3 regions of the Metabacillus mesotrionivorans genome follow, and region 2 is predicted to be linked to each of the others. Evidence: riboswitches for the same ligand, from Rfam matches in the RefSeq annotation. Region 2 holds a riboswitch; each other region holds the start of a gene.

Region 1 (2,260 bases), on a different contig from region 2:
ATCAGTCTATGGAAGAAGTGCTCGATTATTCGTATCACGTTGCAAGCACAGTCGGCCTCATGCTTTTGCCGGTGCTTGCTCCGAAAAAGACAAACGTTCTTCGGGAAGGGGCTATTGCTCTTGGACTCGGTATGCAGCTGACGAATATCCTAAGGGATATCGGAGAAGATCTTGAACGCGGCCGCATTTATGTCCCTGAAGAGGTGATGGCACGACATAAAATGACCGAATTTGATCTGCAGCAGCAGAAAGTTACCCCTGAATTCATCAGAGTATGGGAGCATCTTGCGGCAGAAGCGGAAAAGCATTATGATACAGCGATGCTGACTATGCATGAATACCCTCTGCATTCCCGCGCACCTGTGAAAGCGGCCGGCCACTTTTACCGTGCGATCCTTAATAAAATCCGCTTGAATGACTACAATGTGTTCGGTGAGCGGAATTTTGTGTCAAGTGAAGAAAAACATGCGATCCTTTCGCAGATCTGATTTTGAACACAGCTCTGCGCTGCACCGTCTTCATCGGGACGGTGCTTTTTAGCAGATTGTTAATCTTACTATTTTGATTATTCTAAAATAGTGATTGACAGAACCCAATACACAGTATAAGATTACGTTATTCAATTTAATAGCTTGCTTATCAAGAGTGACTGAGGGAACAGGCCCTGCGACGTCCGGCAACCTCCTTAATTGGAACGGTGCTAAATCCTGCAGAATGTTCTTCATTCTGAAAGATAAGTCGTCATACATACGATTCCTCTTTCTGAATGAAGGAGGAATTTTTTTATTCAATCTAGGGGGAAAGAGACATGAAGAAAATGGTATTGGCATTATTAGTGGCAGGAGCGGGAATCCTGTCTGCGTGCGGCGCAGAAGAAACAAATGGAGAGAAGAAAGAAATTAAAATCGGCGCATCAGCCGGTCCATACACAGATATGGTGGAACTGGCCATTAAACCCGGCCTTGAAAAGAAAGGATATGAAGTTGAGGTTGTTCAGTTCAACGATTATATTCAGCCTAATAATGCCCTTGGCAATGATGAACTGGATGCCAACCTGTTTCAGCACAAAATTTACATGGAAACATTCGCTGAGCAAAGCAAACTGGAGCTTTCGGAAATTATCACAGTGCCGACGGCCCCAATGGGATTGTATTCTGATAAAGTAAAGGACATTGATGAAGTCAAAGAGGGTGCCTCAGTCGCCATTCCAAACGATCCGACGAATGCTGCCCGGGCGCTTCATATTCTAAAGGACGCAGGACTGATTCAGTTAAATGAAGAGGTCAGCCCGCTTCAAGTATCTGAAAAAGATGTGACGGAGAATATAAAAAAACTGACGTTCCTTCCGATCGAAGCTGCACAGCTTCCAAGAGCTGTAGAAGATGCGGACCTTTCTGCCGTACCGGGGAATTTTGCCCTTGCGGCTAAAATGGATCTTGCGGATGCGGTGACTCTTGAGAACATGAACGATGTACACCGCAATCGCGTTGTGATGAACACAAAAGACGCTGAGTCGGAAATCGCCGAGGATATTAAAGACGTTGTTGAATCCGAGGAGTTTGAGAAGGCAATAGACAAAGATTTTGAAGGATTTGGAAAACCGGAGTGGATGGAAGAGAAATAAATAGAGCAGAATGAAAACAGTCCGAGGCGGGCTGTTTTTCTGCTTCTTTCCTTGAGTAAATTCGCTTCCTCTGAAATAATTGAAATTACAGTTTGTCCTAAACCTGAATGAAAACAAGAAAGGAGACAGGATGAAAAATTTAACCAGCGGATGGAACTTTGACAACAGCTACATGCGGCGTCACTCTTTTTTGCCAGTCAGACACCGGCTCCTGCAAGCACTCCTGAGATGGTGATGTTTAATGAAAAACTGGCTGTTTCTCTCGGGCTCAGTGCTGACACATTAAAAAGAGATGCGGACGTTTTTGCCGGAAACCGGATTCCTGATGGTGCAGAGCCGCTTGCACAAGCTTACGCAGGTCATCAATTCGGACATTTTACAATGCTTGGGGACGGCCGGGCGATCCTGATTGGTGAACATCTGACGCCGGATGACAGAAGAATCGATATTCAGCTGAAGGGCGGAGGAAGGACAAAATTTTCCCGGGGAGGCGACGGCCGGGCTGCTCTTGGTCCGATGCTTCGGGAGTACATCATCAGTGAAGCCATGCATGGCCTCGGCATCCCGACGACACGGAGTCTTGCAGTGGTCAAAACGGGAGACGCTGTGATCAGGGAATCGTTTTTGCCTGGTGCG
Region 2 (2,260 bases):
ATGGCCTTGGTAAAAGGAATAAGTAAAATGATCAGCAAGATAAACGGAATCGATCTAAAAATGTTTACAAATGCAGATATGATGACATTAACCGGCTTGTTTTCCCAAATTCCGCCTCTGGATGTCAGGAAGAGCAGCAAGCCGAGGATAATGCCCAGTACAAATGTCGCCGCCACCGAGAATGCAGTCATGAACAGGGTTTCACTGGTTGCTTCCCATACGTTTTCCCATCTCACGTTCTCAAACATTTGAAATCACCTCCGCCTCGACCTCTTGGCTGCGGATGTAGGCCATCGCTCTTTCAAGCTCACCCTGTTCGCCGTCCATGTGGATAAACAGTGTGCCGTAAGATCCGCTTTGCGTTTGTGAAATTTTCCCCTGAAGAATGTTTACCTGAATCGGATGGTTTCGGATCAGGTTCGTAATAAGGGGATTTTCAGTTGAGTCACCTACAAATGTCAGCTGAATAACCATGCCTTGCTTATATTTTTCAAGGATCAGCTCCATTGTTTCCTGCGTGTCGTCCGGCTCTGTTATTTGTTTCACAAAGCGCTTGGTGATCGACTGCTGTGGCCTTCTGAATACGTCAAGCACTTCTCCCTGTTCAACAATTTTTCCGCTTTCCATGACTGCCACGCGGTGGCAGATTTTTCGGATAACATGCATTTCGTGGGTAATCAGAACAATCGTCAGCCCTAACCGTTCGTTAATGTCAACAAGCAGGTCAAGAATGGAATCGGTTGTCTGCGGGTCAAGTGCTGAGGTTGCCTCGTCACAAAGCAGCACTTTTGGATTGTTGGCAAGGGCTCTCGCAATACCGACCCTCTGCTTTTGTCCTCCGCTCAGCTGGGAAGGATATGAGTCTTCCCGGCCTTCAAGTCCGACAAGCTTAATCAGCTCTTCAACCCTTTTAGCCCGCTGAGCACTTTTTATTCCGGCAATCTCTAGCGGAAACGAAATGTTTTCACGGACTGTTCTTGACCAAAGAAGGTTAAAATGCTGGAAAATCATGCTGATTTCCTGCCGCGCTTTTCTAAGATCGCTGCCGCTGATTTTATCGATGCCCTGGCCGGCCACCTGAATGGAGCCTTCCGTTGGTTTTTCAAGTCCGTTCAGCAGGCGGATAAGTGAACTTTTCCCGGCGCCGCTATAACCGATAATTCCGAAAATTTCACCTTTGTTTATGTCCAGATTGACGGAATCAACAGCCGTAACTCGGCCATTCTTCGTCTGAAAGACTTTTCGTACGTCCTTTAGCGTAATCATGAATTCACCTTCTTCCAAAATTCCACTCACTAACATTTTGCTCTATATCGCCTTGCTTCATGTTTTTTCTCAGTAAACAAAAAAGCCTTTCTGCAGAAATGAGCAGAAAGGCATATGTGAAAAAACCTTTCTCTCATCTTTCAAAGCTGCAAGCTTTGAGTGAATTGGCACCTTTTCAACAATGTTGACGGTTGCCGGGCTTCATAGGGCACTTCCCTCCACCTCTCTGGATAAGAGACTGACAAATTTATTAAATTGACTGTATATTTAGTGAGTTTATAGTACGAGAGTGATTCTATCATGCAACAAAAGTACGTGTCAAGAACAAAAGCGCAAGCGCCTTGGTCAGATCCGATAGGCAGATAAGAATCCGGCGAAAAAGTCCGGGTTTGACTTTTTTGACGGATTTGTTCTGACAGAGGATTTAGGCGCTGGAGCTGGACGAGGATAACCTTGTCTTATCGTGCTGTCGATTCTGTCAGTGACCTTATGCCGACAGCCTTTTCAATTGCCTGCTCCAAGTCTTCGAGCAGATCGTCTATATGTTCAATGCCAACAGAGAGCCTGATTAAATCCTCTGTTACGCCTGATTTTCTCAGGCCGTCAGCGTCGAGCTGCTGATGTGTCGTGCTTGCCGGATGAATGATGAGGCTCTTTGCATCCCCTACATTTGCAACGTGTGACCACAGCTCCGCAGAGTTGATCACTTTAGCCCCTGCTTCGCGTCCGCCTTCAATGCCGAACACCACGACTGCACCAGCTCCCTCCGGCAAGTATTTCTCAGCAAGTGCCCGGTCCGGATGCTTTGAATCTTCAGGATAGAGAACCCATTTAACTGCAGGATGTCCATTCAGATAGTATACAACCTTCCTCGTATTCGAGATATGCTCTTTCATTCTGACATGCAGCGTTTCAAGACCGAGGTTAAATTGAAAAGCATTAAACGGGCTGAGTGCAGGACCAAGATCTCTCAGCAGCTGCACTCTGGCTTTTA
Region 3 (2,260 bases), on a different contig from region 2:
TTGCTCATCGGTTCACCTCCACCTGACCCCATAGATCCAGTGCAAGCTGAAGGTCGCGTTCACTTTTAGCTTTTTCAGATAATGAGATGCCTTCAAGCACAGCATCGATTGCAGAGCGGAAAGCTCTTCCGCCCGCCTGCGCACCGTCTGGATGCCCGTGTACGCCTCCGCCGGCATTAATGACGCTGTCGATGCCAAAATCCTGGATCAAAACAGGCACAAGACCCGGATGAATTCCTGCTGATGGAACCGGAAACGTTTCTTTTAACCCAGTGCTCTCTTTGCACGCTGCACCGATAGACAGTGCGGCATCCCTTTCAAGTGCCACACTGCCGTATGGCGACGGGAAGAGGGAAAAGTCAGCTCCGCACTGGCGAAGCAATTTTCCAAGCAGCAGAGAATGTGAAATCCCATAAAGGGCGGAAGAAGACAAAGCACCGCTTACAGCAGGGTGCGCCATGATCGGGACATGAATCTCCCTGTCTTCTGCAAGCTCCTGCAAAACGTCAAGACCATAAGCGAAAACATTAAAAAGAATGGCGTCCGCCCCAAGCTCTGAAGCGCGTCTTGCCTTCTCTTTGAGACTGAATGTCTTTCCGGTTAAGTTAACAGCGTACATCGCTTTGTGGCCGGTCTCCTCATACACCCTGCCGAGCAATTCTTTTCCTGCTGTGATTCTTTGTTCAAACGGCGTAAGCGGATTGTCAAACAGGATTTCGTCATCCTTTACAAGATCAACGCCGCCAAGCACCTGATTTCTTAGCTGTTCTTTTAAAAACGATAAATCACGTCCGATGACTCCTTTGAAAATGCTCATGAGAAGAGGCCGGTTATAGACTCCGAGTTTTTCCCTGATGCCGCTTATGCCGAATGCAGGTCCCTGAAAAGAAGAAAGAAGATCTCCTGTAAACTCCAAATCAAGCAGTTTCACTTCCCCGTCAAGAGATAGCTTTCCGAAAACCGTCGTCAGGACCGCAGGCAGGTCATGAGAATAGTTCACGCCGGGATAGAATATTTTCACAATACCTTTTTTCACTTTTTTTCCGAGAAACTCGGAAATGCGTTCTTCAGCATCTGTTTCTTCAACGGAAACAACTTGACCCTTATGCTGTTTCAGCTGCTGCTGTGTAAGCTCCGGAAGGTCCGTCCATGAGCCGACCGTAAGGCTGGTGGCAATTCCTTCTGCTTTTTTTTGGATGCTGTACTGATCATAGATGAGATAGGTTGCTGTAACGCCGCTCATGATTGTACCTGCCTTTCGCATTTAAATAAAAAAGGTCCCCTCCGCTGACGGAAGAGACCTTATCTGAAATGGGTAAGATCCTTATCTGCCAGCAATAGCTGCAAGATTTAGCACCGTGCTTAAACACTGTTTAAGTCGGTTGCCGGGCTTCATCGGGCCAGTCCCTCCACCTGCTCTTGATAAGAATTGTATATGTTCTGAATAACCTGAAATTAATTTGGATTATGACAGCTTTTCCCTCAGCTGTCAACCGGCAATGAAAAGAGATTTAAAGATTTTATTCTATCTGCGGCTTCTCTTAATCTCTCTTCAGAGGTTAAGAGTCCGGCACGGACATATCCCTCACCAAACGTCCCGAATCCAATGCCCGGCGCCACGCATACATGAGCGTGTTCCAGCAGATAGTCAGCGAAGGATTCCGATGTGAATCCCTCGGGTACAGGCAGCCATGCAAAGAATGATCCAGGCGGGGCCTCCACTTTCCAGCCGATGCGGTTCAGCGCGTTTATAAACGCCGCACGTCTGCTTTCATAGCGTGCGACAAGCTCGCTGACACAGTCCTGCGGGGCAAGAAGAGCAACAGCCGCAGCTTCCTGTATTCCGCTGAATACACTGACAAACATGTGATCCTGCAAAAGATTAATCGACTCTATGACACTTTTATTGCCTACTGCAAAACCGATCCTCCACCCTGCCATGTTATACGTCTTAGAAAGCGTATAAATTTCGATTCCAGTCTCTTTTGCTCCATCTGATTCTAGAAAGCTGATTGGCTTTCTGCCGTCAAAACCGATGCCTCCATAAGCAAAATCATGGACGACGCATATATCATTTTCTTCTGCAAACGCAACCGTTTCATCGAAAAAGCTCCTGCTGGCCACTGCCCCTGTAGGGTTGTTCGGATAGTTTAAAAACATGAGCTTTGCATCCGCCTTCGCTTTTTCTGAGAGCTTAGAGTAGTCAGGCAAAAACTCATTTTCCTTCAAAAGAGGCATATATTCCATACGGGCCCTCGCA

What was found. A riboswitch is a leader RNA that binds a small molecule or an ion and turns the genes downstream of it on or off. The one in region 2 is predicted to bind S-adenosylmethionine.
Region 1: it holds a riboswitch for S-adenosylmethionine, as region 2 does, so the genes downstream of both, ACTSEZ_RS00245 (MetQ/NlpA family ABC transporter substrate-binding protein) here and ACTSEZ_RS11010 (methionine ABC transporter ATP-binding protein) in region 2, are expected to answer to the same signal.
Region 3: it holds a riboswitch for S-adenosylmethionine, as region 2 does, so the genes downstream of both, mtnW (2,3-diketo-5-methylthiopentyl-1-phosphate enolase) here and ACTSEZ_RS11010 (methionine ABC transporter ATP-binding protein) in region 2, are expected to answer to the same signal.

The regions. Positions count from the first base shown of each region.
Region 1 is NZ_JBQMFF010000001.1:57,765-60,024, forward strand. Features, by position in the region: gene ACTSEZ_RS00240 (phytoene/squalene synthase family protein) at 1-488, shown strand, start outside; SAM riboswitch class I at 634-740, shown strand; gene ACTSEZ_RS00245 (MetQ/NlpA family ABC transporter substrate-binding protein) at 809-1,624, shown strand; partial or broken gene ACTSEZ_RS00250 (protein adenylyltransferase SelO) at 1,755-2,260, shown strand, end outside.
Region 2 is NZ_JBQMFF010000003.1:214,385-216,644, forward strand. Features, by position in the region: gene ACTSEZ_RS11005 (methionine ABC transporter permease) at 1-248, opposite strand, end outside; gene ACTSEZ_RS11010 (methionine ABC transporter ATP-binding protein) at 241-1,266, opposite strand; SAM riboswitch class I at 1,397-1,503, opposite strand; gene ACTSEZ_RS11015 (O-acetylhomoserine aminocarboxypropyltransferase/cysteine synthase family protein) at 1,725-2,260, opposite strand, start outside.
Region 3 is NZ_JBQMFF010000001.1:599,271-601,530, reverse strand. Features, by position in the region: gene ACTSEZ_RS03010 (2-hydroxy-3-keto-5-methylthiopentenyl-1-phosphate phosphatase) at 1-8, opposite strand, end outside; gene mtnW (2,3-diketo-5-methylthiopentyl-1-phosphate enolase) at 5-1,243, opposite strand; SAM riboswitch class I at 1,322-1,429, opposite strand; gene ACTSEZ_RS03000 (pyridoxal phosphate-dependent aminotransferase) at 1,483-2,260, opposite strand, start outside.